2 regions of the Vreelandella sp. EE27 genome follow, and region 2 is predicted to be linked to the other one. Evidence: predicted binding sites of a transcription regulator. Region 2 holds the regulator's gene; the other holds the start of a gene.
What was found. Region 2 encodes PhoB, which activates phosphate uptake and scavenging genes when phosphate is short. Its sites were predicted from a motif close to TGTCATANNNNTGTCANA; they were not measured.

Region 1: a site for PhoB is predicted at 2,356-2,373, ahead of ppk1 (polyphosphate kinase 1). Genes of this name have one in related genera too.

What each region holds. Positions count from the first base shown of each region.
Region 1 covers NZ_OZ309109.1:597,826-605,365, forward strand. Annotated here, with positions in the region: gene ppk1 (polyphosphate kinase 1) at 82-2,274, opposite strand; gene elbB (isoprenoid biosynthesis glyoxalase ElbB) at 2,584-3,255, shown strand; gene tatC (twin-arginine translocase subunit TatC) at 3,342-4,124, opposite strand; gene tatB (Sec-independent protein translocase protein TatB) at 4,121-4,570, opposite strand; gene tatA (Sec-independent protein translocase subunit TatA) at 4,574-4,846, opposite strand; gene ACWHVV_RS02910 (phosphoribosyl-ATP diphosphatase) at 4,904-5,248, opposite strand; gene ubiB (ubiquinone biosynthesis regulatory protein kinase UbiB) at 5,337-6,959, opposite strand; gene ACWHVV_RS02920 (ubiquinone biosynthesis accessory factor UbiJ) at 6,956-7,540, opposite strand, start outside.
Region 2 covers NZ_OZ309109.1:3,877,548-3,885,087, forward strand. Annotated here, with positions in the region: gene cysZ (sulfate transporter CysZ) at 1-288, shown strand, start outside; gene ACWHVV_RS18130 (hypothetical protein) at 631-966, opposite strand; gene phoR (phosphate regulon sensor histidine kinase PhoR) at 1,261-2,565, opposite strand; gene phoB (phosphate regulon transcriptional regulator PhoB) at 2,569-3,258, opposite strand; gene ubiA (4-hydroxybenzoate octaprenyltransferase) at 3,354-4,244, opposite strand; gene ACWHVV_RS18150 (chorismate--pyruvate lyase family protein) at 4,278-4,841, opposite strand; gene ACWHVV_RS18155 (FAD-dependent oxidoreductase) at 4,996-6,183, shown strand; gene ACWHVV_RS18160 (HU family DNA-binding protein) at 6,288-6,560, shown strand; gene ACWHVV_RS18165 (hypothetical protein) at 6,560-6,916, shown strand; gene ACWHVV_RS18170 (zinc-binding dehydrogenase) at 7,016-7,540, shown strand, end outside.

The sequences.
Region 1 (7,540 bases), 690 kb from region 2:
TATTCGAGATTCTATCGTCGCAGTGTCTCATATTTGCGCCGACACCGCGCCTGGAAGAGCGGCGCGGCGTCAAAGGAGAGGCTAGCTTTTCGAGGCGTAGGCGTACAACAGCGTTTCCTGGGCGCTGATGGCGTCACTGGTGCCCGGGCCCTGGAGGCGGTAGCTGCCGTCGCTTTCCAAAAGCCAGCTCTGGCAGTTATCCACCAGGTAGGTTTCCATGTCCTTGCGTACCCGGTTGGCGAGCTTTTTGTCCTTGAGGAGAAAGCAGGTTTCCACCCGGTGGAACATGTTGCGCGGCATGAAGTCGGCGCTCGAACACCAGGTTTCGGGCTTGTCGTTGTTGTGAAAGTAGAAGACCCGGGTGTGTTCCAGAAAGCGTCCGATGATCGAGCGCACGCGAATGTTCTCCGAGACACCCTTGACCCCCGGCTTCAAACAGCACATGCCGCGGATGATCAAGTCGCACTCCACGCCGGCCTGGGAGGCGCGGTAGAGCGCCTTGATCAGCCTGGGCTCGGTTAGCGAGTTGCACTTGATGATGATGTGGCCGCGTTTGCCCTTGGCGGCAAACTGCGCTTCGCGGTCGATCATTTCGACCAGGCGCGGGTGCAGGGTGAAGGGGGCGTGAAGCAGCGTATCGATCTTGCGCGTCTGCCCCATGCCGGAAAGCTGCTGAAACACCCGGTGTACGTCGGCGCACAACGCCTGATTGGCGGTCAAAAGACTGTAGTCGGTATAGAGCTTGGCGGTTTTGGCGTGATAGTTGCCGGTGCCCAGGTGGGCGTAGTGTTTGAGCTCGCCCTTCTCGCGGCGCACGATATGAATCATCTTGGCGTGAGTTTTATAGGCCATGATGCCGTAGATTACGATGGCGCCGGCCTCCTGCAGACGCGAGGCCAGCTGCAGGTTATCGGCCTCGTCGAAACGCGCGCGCAGCTCGATCACGACGGTGACTTCCTTGCCCTGGCTTGCCGCGTCCACCAGGGCGCTGACGATCGACGAGTCCGCCCCGGTGCGGTAAAGCGTCTGCTTGATCGCCAGTACGTCCGGGTCCCGTGCCGCCTCGCGTAGCCAATCCTCGATGGGCGAAAACGCCTGGAAGGGGTGGTGCAGCAGAATATCCTGCTGGCTGATCGCGTTGAACAAACTCCCTTCCTTGAGCGCCTTGGGTACGCTTGGGATGAAGGGCCGGTACATCAGCTCCGGGCGGTCGACATCGTCGAGCACGGCCATCATGCGGGTCAGGTTGACCGGCCCTTCTACCCGGTAGAGATCGTCGGGCGTTAGATCGAACTGGCGCAGCAGAAAATCGGTCAAGTCGTCGGGGCAGTTGTTGGCCACCTCCAGGCGAACGCCGCTGCCGTAGCGGCGCGCCAAAAGTTCGCCGCGTAGCGCCGAGGCCAAATCCGACACCTCTTCCGGGTCGACGCTCAAATCCGCGTTGCGGGTCAGCCGGAACTGGTAGCAGCCGAGCACGCGCATGCCGGGAAAGAGCTCTTCGGCGTGGGCGTGAATCATCGAGGAGAGGAATACGTATTCGGAGAAGCCTTCGGCGCAGAGCTCCTTGGGCAGCGCGATCAGTCTGGGCAGCGAGCGCGGGGCGGGCAGAATCGCCATGCCGCCGGCCCGGCCGAACGCATCCTTGCCTTCGAGGGCGACGATAAAGTTGAGGCTCTTGTTCACCAGCCGGGGAAACGGATGCGAGGGGTCGAGGCCGATCGGGCTGATCACCGGCATGATTTCACGATCGAAATACGCCCGCACCCAGGCTTGCTGCGCCTCGTTCCATTGATCGCGGCGGCGAAAGCGTAGTCCTTGAGCTTCGAGCGCCGGCAGCAAGGTGTTGTTGAGGATCTGATACTGGCGGCGAATCTGGCGGTGGGCAGTGTCGGATATCTCGCTCAGCACTGCCCTTGGCAAGCGGCCGTCGGCGGAGGTGGCGTTGTCGTTCAACGCAATCTGGTGTTTGAGCCCGGCCACGCGAATCTCGAAAAACTCGTCCATGTTGGAGGAGAAAATCAGCAAAAACATCAGCCGGTTCAATAACGGGTGGGCATCGTCCAGCGCCTGTTCCAGCACGCGAATGTTGAACTGCAGGTGCGAAAGTTCGCGATTGAAGTAGAGCTCCGGGTCGTCCAGGTCGGTTTGCCCGTCTCCGCCTTTGGCTTGAACGCCGGTCGGGGTACGATTGATCCGAAGGGGCAAGCTCTCGCCTTCACCGCTGGATGCTTCAATACCTTGAAGCGGCGTAGAGTCCGACGTTTGCATCTCCATACATCTCCCGCAGATTGGGCATCACGCGTTGTAAGCGCCTACCTGGATCTTAGTGTGTTGGGCTCGATTTTGCAGGATAAACATGACAGTTCTATGTCGCCCTGGCATAAGGTTAATTAAATTTAATTTTATCGAGGCTTTAGCGGTGTGGTTTTACGCAGGGCCCAGCGGGTGCTTGGCAGACGCGAATACCCGCGCCGTATTCTAAGGCGAAAGCCGTCTTGTGGAGCCGGTGAAGAGTGACTAGAGTGTCGGCTTTAGTATGTCGCTCGCTGTCGAGACTACGAAAACAACCAGGAGAGTTAGGGCATGAGCAAAAAAGTAGCAGTGATACTGGCCGGCTGCGGCGCTTATGATGGCTCGGAGATTTATGAAACCACGCTGACACTGTTGCGTCTCGATCAGCTGGGTATCGCGTACCGCGCCTTTGCACCGGATATCGATCAGCACCACGTCGTCAACCACCTGACCCAAGAGGCCCAGGACGGCGAAACGCGCAACGTCCTGGAGGAATCGGCGCGGCTGATGCGCGGCGAGATCCAGCCCATTACCGAGCTCGACGCCGATGATTTCGACGCGGTGATCGTGCCTGGCGGTTTCGGCGTGGCCAAAAACCTTTCCGACTTTGCCGAACAGGGCGACGCCATGGCCGTGCTCGAGAGCCTGAAAACCGCGCTTGGCGCGTTCAAGGAGGACGCCAAGCCGATCGGTCTTATGTGCATCGCTCCGGTGCTGGTGTCCAGACTTTGGGGCGACGGTATTTCGGTCACCATCGGGCGCGACCCAAGCGTTGCCGGGGCGATCAGCGCCATGGGCGGGCTGCACAAAAGCTGCGACGTCGATGATATCGTCGTCGACCTGGAGCACCAGGTGGTGACCACCCCCGCCTACATGCAGGCGAAGCGCATCAGCGAAGCCGCTACCGGCATTTTCAAGCTGGTCGAACGCATCAACGAAATGATGGATCAGGCCAAGCCATAGCGTCCTTTGGGTCGTCGACGTGATCGAGTGACCAACAAAAACCTCTGCACGGGTGCAGAGGTTTTTTTAGGCTTACAAGAAAGGGTTTATTCGCTTTCGCTGTTCTCTTCGGCCTTGAGCCGGCGTTTGCGCACCAGTCGGCCAAACAGCAAGCCCACCTCGTAAAGCAGATACATGGGAATGGCCAGCAGGCTTTGCGAGATGATGTCCGGTGGCGTGAGCACCATGCCGATGACAAAGCAGCCCAGCAAAATGTAAGGGCGCTTTTGCGAAAGGCTCTGGACCGTCGTGGCGCCGGAGAGAATCAGCAAAAACGTCGCAATGGGAATCTCGAACGCCACGCCAAAGGCGAAAAAGAGCTTCAGCACGAAGTTAAGATACTGATTGATGTCGGTCATCACCGCCACGTTGGCAGGCCCGGTCTGGGTGAAAAACTCGAACAGCAAGGGAAATACGACGTAGTAGGCAAACGCCGCCCCGGCGTAGAAGAGCGCAATGCTCGACACCAGAATGGGGATCGCCAGGGCCTTCTCGTTGTCGTAAAGCCCGGGAGCTACGAAGGCCCAGGCCTGGTGTAGCACGAACGGAATCGCCAGAAATACCGCGACCACCAGCGTTAGCTTGAAAGGCGCCAGAAAGGGCGAAGCCACTTCGGTGGCGATCATTTGTGAGCCCGCCGGTAGCAGCGCGATCAAGGGTTCGGCGACGAAGGTGTAGATGTCGTTGGCAAAGGCGTAAAGCGCCAGGAACATCAACAGCACGACCGCCACCGCCTTGACCAGCCGCGAGCGCAGCTCGATCAGGTGTTCGATTAGCGGTGCCTGGCTTAGATCCTCGCGCGGCTGGTTTGAATCGCCCGGCTTACTCATGACGGGTTACTATCCTTTTTCAGCTCATCGGATTCGGGACGCGCGGACTCCTCGGTACTCGCCTGGGAGGAGGGCTCGGGGCTCTCGTGGACTTCCTCCAGCGCATCGTCCAGGCGCGCAGCGGCCTTGGCGACGCGCTTGTCCGTGTCATCTCCCGGGGTGCCGGAAGAAGACGACGCCGCTGGGGCGCTCGCGATGCTCTCGACGTCGCGCTTGGCCTGCTTCAGGCTGCTATCGAGTTTTTTCTGCTGATCGCTGATTTTCTGGCGAAGCTCTTCGGCCTCGAGCTGCGCGCTGATTTCGCGCTGCATACCGGATACCGTTCGCTTGATCTTGCCGATCCACATACCGGTGGTGCGCGCCGCCTTCGGCAGGCGCTCGGGGCCGAGTACCAAAAGGGCCACGATGCCAATGAGCATGAGCTCGAGAAAGCCGATATCCAGCATGGCTTAGGGACGCTCCTCAGAGCGCTTCTCGGCCTCGGCCTTGCGCTTCTCTTCGGCCTGAACGTCATAGGTATTGCCCGGCTCTTCGTGAGCCACCTTGGCGGCTTCGTCGCGCTCGGCGGATTTTTCTTTCTCCTCCTCGCTCATGGCGCTTTTGAAACCCTTGACCGCGCCGCCCAGGTCGGTGCCGACGTTGCGCAGTTTTTTGGTTCCAAAAATCAGGATGATAATGCCCAGTACAATCAAGAGCTGCCAGATACTGATGCCACCTAACATAGTCGTTTCCTCATTAAGCCGGGGCGTAAAACGCGGGAAAAGAGCGCTGATTGAGCGCTATCGGGACGCTTTTTCATCGTGGCCGGAGACCCCGAAGCGCCGTGCGAGCTCGTCGAGCACGCGTTGATGGTCGAGCTCGAGGTGCGAGAGCATCACCAGCGTATGAAACCACAGATCGGCGGTTTCAGCGATAACCGCTTGGCGCTCTTCGTCACCGCCAGCCTCGACGTCCTTGGCGGCCAGCACGGTCTCGAAGGCTTCCTCGCCCACTTTTTCGAGTATCTTGTTGAGCCCCTTGTCGTGCAAGGCGGCGACATAAGAGTGTTCCGGGGCGGCGTGGCGGCGCTGCTCCAGCACCTTTGCTAGCTGGTCCAGAACGGGCGTGGTGTTGGCGGTGCTCATCGAAATCCTTGGACGTTGATTAAAGATCCTGCGGGCGCTTTGCTCGAATCAATCCGGTATGACGCAAGTGTAGCCTGGCGCGCCTAGCTTACTGCCATAAAAGCAGTAAAAGTCCGGCACCGGCGGCGGCCAGCACCTGCCAGGGTTGGGCCAGCGCCCATTCGCTCAAGGGCTGCCAGGCAAGCGCAATGGCGAGAAGCGCCACGCCAATACGCAGGCGGTGGTGGCGCTTTTTCTGCTGGGTGAATTTGGCATCCAGCTGGGTAATGGCGCTGGCTTGAAGGTGGCGCTGGCGATGCTCCTGCTCCATGCGGCTAAGCGCCTGGTGGGCGAGCACGGGAAGCTCCGGCAACTGGTGGGAAAGCTCCGGCGCCTGGCGTTTGAGCGACTCCCAAAGCCCGCCGATCCCGGCGCGCTCTTTCATCCACTGCTCTAAATAGGGCTTGGCGGTGCTCCAAAGATCGAGCTCCGGGTAGAGCTGGCGGCCCAGGCCCTCGATGTTCAAAAGCGTTTTCTGCAACAGCACCAGCTGCGGCTGGACTTCCATGTTGAAGCGCCGGGCGGTCTGGAAAAGCCCCAAAAGCACCTGGCCAAAGGAGATATCCTTGAGCGGTTTTTCTAAAATCGGCTCGCACACGGTACGAATGGCGGCGGCGAACTCGTTGGCCCGGGTATTCTCGCCGACCCAGCCGGACTCGATGTGAAGCGCCGCTACCTCGTAATAATCCTGATGGAAAAACGCCAGCAGGTTGCGCGCGAGATAATCCTGGTCTTCCCGGGTCAGGCTTCCTACGATCCCACAGTCGATGGCGATGTACTGCGGGTCTTCCGGGTTGTCGCAGTTGACGAAAATATTGCCCGGGTGCATGTCGGCGTGAAAGAAGTTATCGCGAAACACCTGGGTGAAAAAGAGCTCGACGCCGCGCTCGGCGAGCTTTCTAAGATTGACGCCGTTTTTGATCAGCGTGTCCATATCTGCCACCGGCACGCCGCGAATGCGCTCCTGCACCATGACGTTGCGCCGGGTGAAGGGCCAGTAGATGGTGGGGACGAATAAAAGTGCCGAGTCCTTGAAGTTACGCTTGAGCTGGGAGGTGTTGGCGGCCTCCTTGTAAAGGTCGAGCTCGTCGAACAGGGTCGATTCGTAGTCGCGGATCACCTCGACCGGTCGCAGGCGCTTGGCCTCGGGCACCCGCGCCACAAGCTTGGCCACCTGATACATCAGCGCCATGTCCTGGCGCATCACCGCATCGATGCTGGGGCGGATGATCTTGACCACCACCTCTTCGCCGGTGTGAAGCGTGGCGGCGTGGACCTGGGCAATGGACGCCGAGGCAAGCGGGACGCGGTCGAATTCGGCGAATGCCTCGACGAGCGACATCTCGAGCTCTTTTTCCACTCGGGCCACGGCCAGTTCACCGGGGAAGGGCGGCACCTGGTCTTGAAGCCTTCTGAGCTCGTTAGAGATATCGTCGGGCAGCAGATCGCGCCGGGTCGAGAGCATCTGGCCGAACTTGATGAAGATCGGCCCCAAAGATTCCAGCGCCAGGCGCAAGCGCTCGCCCCGGGAACGCTTGCCGACCGGCACCAGGCGTAGCGGCAAAAACCACATCAAAACGCGCAGCCAAAGCGATAAGCGCTCCTTGGGTACCAGCGTATCCAGGCGGTGGCGCGCGATGACCCAGAGGATTTTGAAAAGCCGCAGGCTCATGAGCAGGGCTCCTGAACGATGCTCGCGTTCAGGCGCCGTGTAAGGCGGTCAAGGCGCGCCTCCAGGCGGTCGGTGGCCATGTCGAGCTCGGTGAGCGCGTCGCGCAGCACATCGCGCTGATGGCGCCCGGGCAGCATCCGGGCTTCTTCGAACACGTACTCGGAGAGATCCTGCAAAAACTCGTCCCGGGCGCGCAGCCCGAAGCGGCTCAGCCGGCGAATGCCTTCGGCAAATGAGTGGGCGGGGGTGGCGCCGATCCAGGTGGCAAGCTCACCTTCCCAGTCGAGATCCAGGTCGAAAAACAGATCCCGGGTCGCTTCCAAAAGCCCCAGACGCCCGCGGACGGCAAGCTTGCCGTCGAACATCAGTCGCTCGATCGAGGCGCCGCTCAGCCACTCGGAGAAGGTTTCCGGGGTCAGCTCGACGGTGGCATCGACGCTTGCCTCGAGCACATCGTCGCCGGGCAGCAGGTCGACCCCGGTGGCGTGGTAGGCAAGCAAAAGCGTCAGGTGTGGTTTTTCGAGCCTGATCAGCAAACGGCTGCCCGCCAGCGCCTCGAGACGGCCAGGGGCTGCCGGGTC
Region 2 (7,540 bases):
GGGCTCAATTTAGTGGCCCCACTACTCTGGGCGCTTTTTTCCGCCTGGGTAATGGCCATCACCTACCTGGACTACCCCATGGATAACAACAAGGTGAGTTTTAAAGACATGCGCCAACGCCTGGCCGCGCGCTGGTGGCCGAGCATGAGCTACGGGGGGCTTGTCACGCTGATTACCTGGATACCGCTTGCCAACCTTTTCTTGCTACCCGGGGCCGTGGCCGGAGCGGTGCTGATGTGGGACGCCCATTACCGGGATATCAAGCAGTTGACTCATGATCGAGTCTGAGCTGGCAGGCTTTTCAAAGGTGGGATACGCGAGGTAGGCGAGGCGTAAACCTTTATAGTGATCAAAAGGTTTATAGCAAAAAAACGTTATACCCATAAAAAACTAGACCCCGCTACGAGGCGGGGTCTTCATTTATGCTTAGCGATTGCGATGTGTAACGAAAGCTTCCTATCCTTTTGAGGGGCTCCAACCGTGGAATCTAACCCTAACTAACGTTTTCTATCGTCGCTTGATTCAATCCTTGAATCGTATGGAGCATCCATGCAGTGGGACATCCTGTCCCTTATAAATGCTCACTCCCTAAGCGTAACGCTTTGTACAGAAAATGCAACAAAATGTTACTTATGAATCAGAGTTTTTCTCAACTACGCCTTCCGGAGAAGTTTCTGCACCCTCTTCGGTTGCAGTACCCATTGAGTCCGGCTCACCGATGGTTTCATCGTTAGGGCCTTGGGTGTGATGGTCGGTTTCGAGCTCTTCCTGAGTGTAATCCGGGTTGTCATTGGTGTTCATATTGACACCGGATGACTCGTGCGCCGGATCCTGCTCGACCATGCTGTCCTGGTTTTCCTCGATCGACGAGTGATCGGTGGTATCTGCAAACGCCATCGGGCTTGCCAATAGGCCAAACGAAATACCTAGAATACCAGCTTTCTTGAGTAGCTCCTTGGACATCATATTCCACCTCCTGAATCGCTGTGGTTACCGCTTAAAGTAAGAAAGAGTACCTTTCGGTCGACTACTTTGAAGCAGCTGTCTTTCTTACCAAAAGCTTTGCAGAGGCTGTGCCAAACATGGCATAAAAATTAATATTACTTTAAAAACAGTAACTTAAAATATTACAAGTCTTATACAGAAAGCCGGACAACGGCGTTTGCAACACTAAAAAGTGGCTAATAATGACACATAGACAATTTGTGACCCAATCTTGTATGCCATTTTGACACACTGTACAACTTTGGTCTCATATACCTAGGTCTGAGCAATTCGCGAGACGGGAAAGACGCAGCGAAAACGCGCCCCCTGCTGAGGGTGAGAGTCGATTTGAAGCTTTCCGTCGTGGCGCAGCAGGACGTGTTTCACGATGGCAAGCCCGAGCCCGGTACCACCGGTGGCGGTACTGCGGCCTTTATCCACGCGGTAGAAGCGCTCGGTCAGGCGGGGAATATGGACCGGGTCGATACCGTGCCCATTATCCTCCACTTCGATACAGACGCCGCCGTCAAGGAGGGGGGCGTAGCGCAGCGTGATCTCGCTCCCCCCGGGGGCGTAACGCACGGCGTTGAACATCAGGTTGGAAACGGCGCTTCGAAGCTCCTGCTCGCTTCCGATCAGCCGCGCGTCGCTTTCGATCACAAGCTCGATACTCTGGGGCTCGGTGTGCTGCTGCTGGGAAAGAGCGTTGGCATCCTGGTGAATGCTTTGTAAAAGCGGCGCCAACGCCAGCGGCTGATGATCCTTACCGCCCTGGTCGATTTCCAATCGGGAAAGCAGTAGCAGGTCATTGACCAGGTTCTGCATACGCAGGGTTTGCGCCTGCATCTGGCCGATACTGCGCCCCAACCGGGGCGGCAGCTCGTCTTTTAAATCGCTGTAGGTTTCCAGGTAACCCGAAAGCACGGTAAGCGGCGTGCGTAATTCGTGGGACACGTTGGCCACGAAATCACGGCGCATCTGCTCCAGGCGGTGCAGCCGGGTAATATCGCGCGCCATTACCAGACGCTCGTCATCGCCGTAGAGCGTGATTTGATACTCGAGAATACGCCGCTCGTCGATCGGCGAGGTAAGCGTTAACGGCTCGCTGTACTGGCGCGCGGAGAAGTAGCGTACGAAGGCGGGATCGCGCAGCAAATTGGTAATGTGCTGGCCACGGTCGTGGGCGGTTTGCAGTCCCAGCATCTGGTGCGCGGCGCTGTTCCACCATTCGAGATCGCCGTGGCGGTCGAGCATGACCACGCTGTCGCGCATCGCCTCAGAAGACTCCTGGATACGCGCAAGCGTGGCTCTTAGTCGGCTTTGCGTGATCCGCTGGCTTTTCTGGTAGCGGTAGAGTCGGTCCAGCAGCTCACCCCAAAGGCCCTTGGCCGCGGGGGGCTCTTCGTTGGGCGTGAAGGTCAGCCACTGATGCAGGGTACGCAGTTGGCGCAGATGATAGAAAAGACACGCCCCCAAACCCGCTGACAGCCCCAGCCCCGGCGAGCCAAACAGCCAACCCAGGACGACGCCGAGGGTGGCCAGACCCGCGATACGCCAAAGCTCTCGGCTCCACAAACGCACGCGCTACACCCGGGCGGAGAAGCGGTACCCGGTGCCGCGCACCGTTTGAATCAGGTTCTGGTGGGCATCGCCCAGCGCCTTACGCAGACGGCGGATATGCACGTCCACGGTGCGCTCTTCGACGTAGACGTTGCCGCCCCATACCTGATCCAACAGCTGGCTACGGGTGTAGGCGCGCTCCTGATGGGTCATGAAAAACTGCAGTAAGCGATATTCGGTGGGCCCCATATCCAATGCCTTGCCGTGGGCGCTGACCCGATGGCTTACCGGATCGAGCATCAAACCGTTGATTTCGATGGGGTCTTCCACGCCGCGTGGCGTCGTTCGGCGCAGCACCGCTTTCAAACGTGCCACCAGTTCGCGAGGCGAAAACGGCTTGGTGATGTAGTCGTCTGCCCCCGCTTCGAGCCCCTGGATCTTGTTATCTTCTTCGCCCTTGGCGGTCAGCATGATGATCGGGATCTCGGCGGTCGCCTCTTCGCGCTTCAGCCGCCTTGCAAGCTCGATCCCGCTGGTGCCCGGCATCATCCAGTCAAGCAGCAGAAGGTCCGGCTGATGGTCCACGACCAGGGCGTGGGCGTCCTGGGCATTGTCCGCTTCGAGCACGCGATAGTCCGCCATTTCCAGCGCCACCGCGATCATCTCGCGAATGGGCGCCTCATCATCGACGATCAAAACGGTCTTGGCGGTCATTGGCGGGCCTCACGGTGTCCAAACGAAAGTGGTTCGATGACATATCGGTGACAATCACACCATGGGCGGGTGACAGTTTTATGACATCCCCGACATTAGCCTGTCACCGGCCACCAGCTCAAGGCCAGCCCGGCAAATACCAGAAGTCCCGACCAGTGGTTGTTCAAAAACGCCTGAAAGCACGCGTCGCGCTCGCGGCCAACGATCAAGCGCTGCTGATGCACGAAGGTCACCGCCATGGCCACAAGGCCCAGCCAGAAGAATCCGCCAAGCCCTACACGCCAGCCCACCAGCGCCAGCAGCGCAAGCGTGGCCGCCTGCAGCAGCCCGATGATCAACCGGTCGGCCTCGCCAAACAGCACGGCGGTCGATTTGATGCCGATCTTCAGGTCATCGTCGCGATCCACCATGGCGTATTGGGTGTCGTAGGCGACGGTCCACAGCACGTTGGCTAAAAACAGAATCCACGCCTCGAGAGGCACGTAGCCCAGCACCGCGCCGAACGCCATGGGGATCGCCCAGGAGAACGCGGCGCCCAGTACCACTTGCGGGAAATGGGTATAGCGCTTCATGAAGGGGTAGATAAACGCCAGCGCCACGCCGCCCAACGAGAGGGCCACGGTAAACCAGTTGGTCAGCAGGACCAGCACGAAGGAGGCGGCGACCAGCAAGATGAACAGCAGTTTGGCTTCGGCCTCGCTGATACGCCCGGTCGCCAGCGGCCGGTTTTTAGTGCGTTTGACGTGGCCATCGAAGTGGCGGTCGGCGTAGTCGTTCACCACGCAGCCCGCCGCGCGCATGGTGTAGACCCCGGCGATGAAGATCAGCAGCACGCCACGCCCCGGCACGCCTTCGCCGGCCACCCACAGCGCCCAAAGGGTCGGCCACATCAAAAGCCAGGTGCCGATGGGCCGGTCCAGGCGCATCAGGGTGATGAAATCCGCCGCCCGAGACCACCCGGTAGGGCGCAGCAGTGAACGATCCATGCTTACCTCTCAAAGACAAAACGCGCGTCTAGCCTAGCGCGAAGCCATGCCAAGATCATCCGCCATCGTGGATAAAAAGGCCTCCTGGACCAATAGCGCCAGGCCGGTGTGATAAAAGACCGAACGCCGCGCCCACACCCCGGCCGCCCCAGGAGGACACAAGCGGCGGGCAAACGCTGGCCGCTGGCGGGTAGCAAAGAGGGGCCCGCGTACAAGATCCGGCTGGCGAAACAGCCAGCTCCCCAGTGAACGTTCGCCAAGGTGCTTTAGGTGTTGCCCCTGAAGCTGCTCGAGAGGCGCCACCGAGCGCGCCACTACCCAAGGGGCGTCATCCACGCACAGAGCCACTTCACGAAGCCAGGCCAGACGGCGCGGCGCCAGGCCCAGTGTCAGCGCTTCGTCGCGGGTGGGCACCCCTACCGTTTGGCGCAAAAGCTGCACACGAAAGGGGTTGGGCTGGCCTGCCGAGACCAGCCGCTGGGTCAGGGAATCGGTCGAGGCCACCCACTGCCACCAGGCGGCGCTCATGGCCGGGCGCAGCGCGTTCACGGGTTGCCAGCGCGCGTAGGGGGTAGGGTGCAAAAGGTGTGAAGCCACGCGGCCTCCTGGGCGGTCAAGTCGTTGAAGCTAGTGTAACATGACGTTCTAACGCACTTTTCTCAACGACATTTTCTTGAAGACCGTTCATTTAAAGACCCTTCATTTAAAGACAGTCATTGAAAACATCATGGTTCCAACACTGGGTGATGGCATGACCCATTCCTTCTCTCAAACCGAAAAGCCGGTGGATTTGATCATCCTGGGCACCGGCATGGCCGGTGTCGGTCTGGCCCGGGCATTGCGGCGCCAAGGTGACACCCGCTCGATCACCCTGGTAAGTTTCGACAGCGGCGATGAGTACAGCAAGCCACTGCTCTCCACGGGCTTTGGCAAACGCCTGGCGCCCGAGGCACTCGCCAGGCAAAGCGCCGACGAGGTGGCCCGCGAGCTCGACGCCACGCTGCGCCCCCATACCCATGTCACCGCGCTCGACGTCGATAGCCGGCGCCTGACGCTTGCCAACGGCGAGCAGCTTGCTTTCGAAAAGCTCGTGCTGGCCACCGGCGCCAGCCCACGCCTGGCCCTTGACGTGCCCGACACGTTGACCGGGCGCTTTTTCAGCGTGAACGACCTGGACGACTACCGGGGCTTGCATGAAGCACTGGCTTCGCGCAGTGCCCGGGTGGCGATCATTGGTGCAGGACTGGTCGGCTGCGAATTCGCCAACGATCTGCACGCCGCGGGTCACCAGGTCACGCTAATCGCCCCGGAAGCCACGCCGCTACCGCGCCTTCTACCCGCGCCGCTTGGCGAGGCGCTGGGCAGCGCATTCGAAGCGGGCGGCATTGCCCTGGCGCTGGGCCGCACGGTGAGCGCTATCGCAACGGATGAACACGACGATCTGATGCTCACCCTCGATAACGCCGAAACCTGCCGCGTGGATGCCGTGCTAATGGCCACCGGTCTGACCCCGCGCACAGCGCTTGCTCGCCAGGCGGGGCTTGACGTGTCGCCAAGCGGTATCCAGGTGGACCGCTACCTGCAAACCTCGAACGCTGCGATCTACGCGCTGGGCGATGCCGCCTGTGTCGACGGCGTCAATGCCATGTACGTACAGCCCCTTCAAGCCAGTGTGAAGGCGTTGGCGGCCACCCTGGCCGGCACCCCAACCCCAGTAAGCTTTGGCGCCTGGCCGGTGGTAGTGAAAACGCCGCTGCTGCCCGTGGTGGCCTACTCCCCGCCTGCGCCCGTCGCGCAGTGGCGTATCGAGGGCGAAGGCGATGCGCTCGCCGCCCTTGGCGAAGATAAAGATGGTCAATTAGTCGGGTTTGCGTTGACAGGCAGTTGCGTCAAAAGGAAAGTGGAGCTTTCCAGAGCGGTGCCTGCGCTGCTAGGCTGATCCACGACCGATTGGTGATCAGGCCATAAAGTTAAAACACTCGTTTGTTTTCAATAACACTCATAAGCGTTACGCTTACTTTTTCTATCAGGGAGACCCCTTTTATGCGCAAACCTGAACTCGCCGCTGCCATTGCTGAAAACGCTGATCTTTCCAAAGACAAAGCGGGCCAAGTGCTGAACGTCATTCTTGATGAAATCACCAATAGCGTGGCCAAGGGTGAAGACGTGGCCCTGATCGGTTTCGGTACCTTCACCGTGCGCGAACGCGCCGCCCGTACCGGTAAAAACCCGCAAACCGGCGAGCCGCTGAAGATTCCGGCCAGCAAAAACGTGGCGTTCAAGCCCGGTAAAGCGCTCAAGGACGCCGTTTCCTAATGAAACTCCGGCTAACGCTGTGGCTACTTGGCTTGATGCTCAAGCGAGCACTGCGGCGTAAGCCGCGTTTCAAAGAACAGCTTGAGCGTATGCGCAGTCTGGACTGGGGCATTGCCACGGAAGACCTCGGCACTGCCCGCCACTACCGAATGACGCCTAACGGCATCGACACCGGTAAAGGCCTGCCCATCGACCTGGACCTCGAACTACGTTTTCGCGACCAGGACGCCGCGCTGAAAATACTCAAAAAACCGACCCAGCAAGCCTTTCTGCACGGCATGATGAACGGCGACGTACGCCTGGTCGGCGACTCCAGCGATATGAACAAGCTGCAGAAGCTTTTGAAGTATTTGTAACGGCTAACAGCCCGCCCCCGCCAAGGGGGCGGGCTGTTTTAGTCTGTGGTTGAGACAATCCCTGCGCTCACACGTCGGCTTTTCTTCGAGTCTTCCCCCATGGTGGCAAACACGCTCAAAACGCGCGGGCTGCGCCTCTCAGGCCTGCCTAACGGTTTACTGTGCCCTGAGCATATCGAAACGACTTCGGTCGACCTGCCCCGTGACCCTGCGTTGTTGCTACGCCCCTGCTATATCAGCGTCGACCCTTACATGCGCACCCGCATGCACGCCCAAGGCTATGGATATATTGCGCGCTGGCAAACCGGCAGCACGCTTTCCGGCTGGACGCTGGCCGAAGTATTGGAAAGTCGCCAGGCAGGCTTCATGCCGGGAGATCTCGTCGCGGGGCATCTGCCCATGCAGGAAGTCGTGGCCAGCAGCGCGAAGGGGCTTTACCTCTTGCCCAAAGCGCAGAACCCGCTCGCCTATTTACATCCGCTGGGCATGACGGGTTTGACAGCCTGGGTAGGCATGGCGCTACTGGGCAAGCCTTTAGCGCAGGATACGGTACTGGTCAACGCCGCCGCCGGGGCGGTGGGGTCACTTGCCGCGCAGCTTGCCAAGCACGCGGGGGCTCGCGTT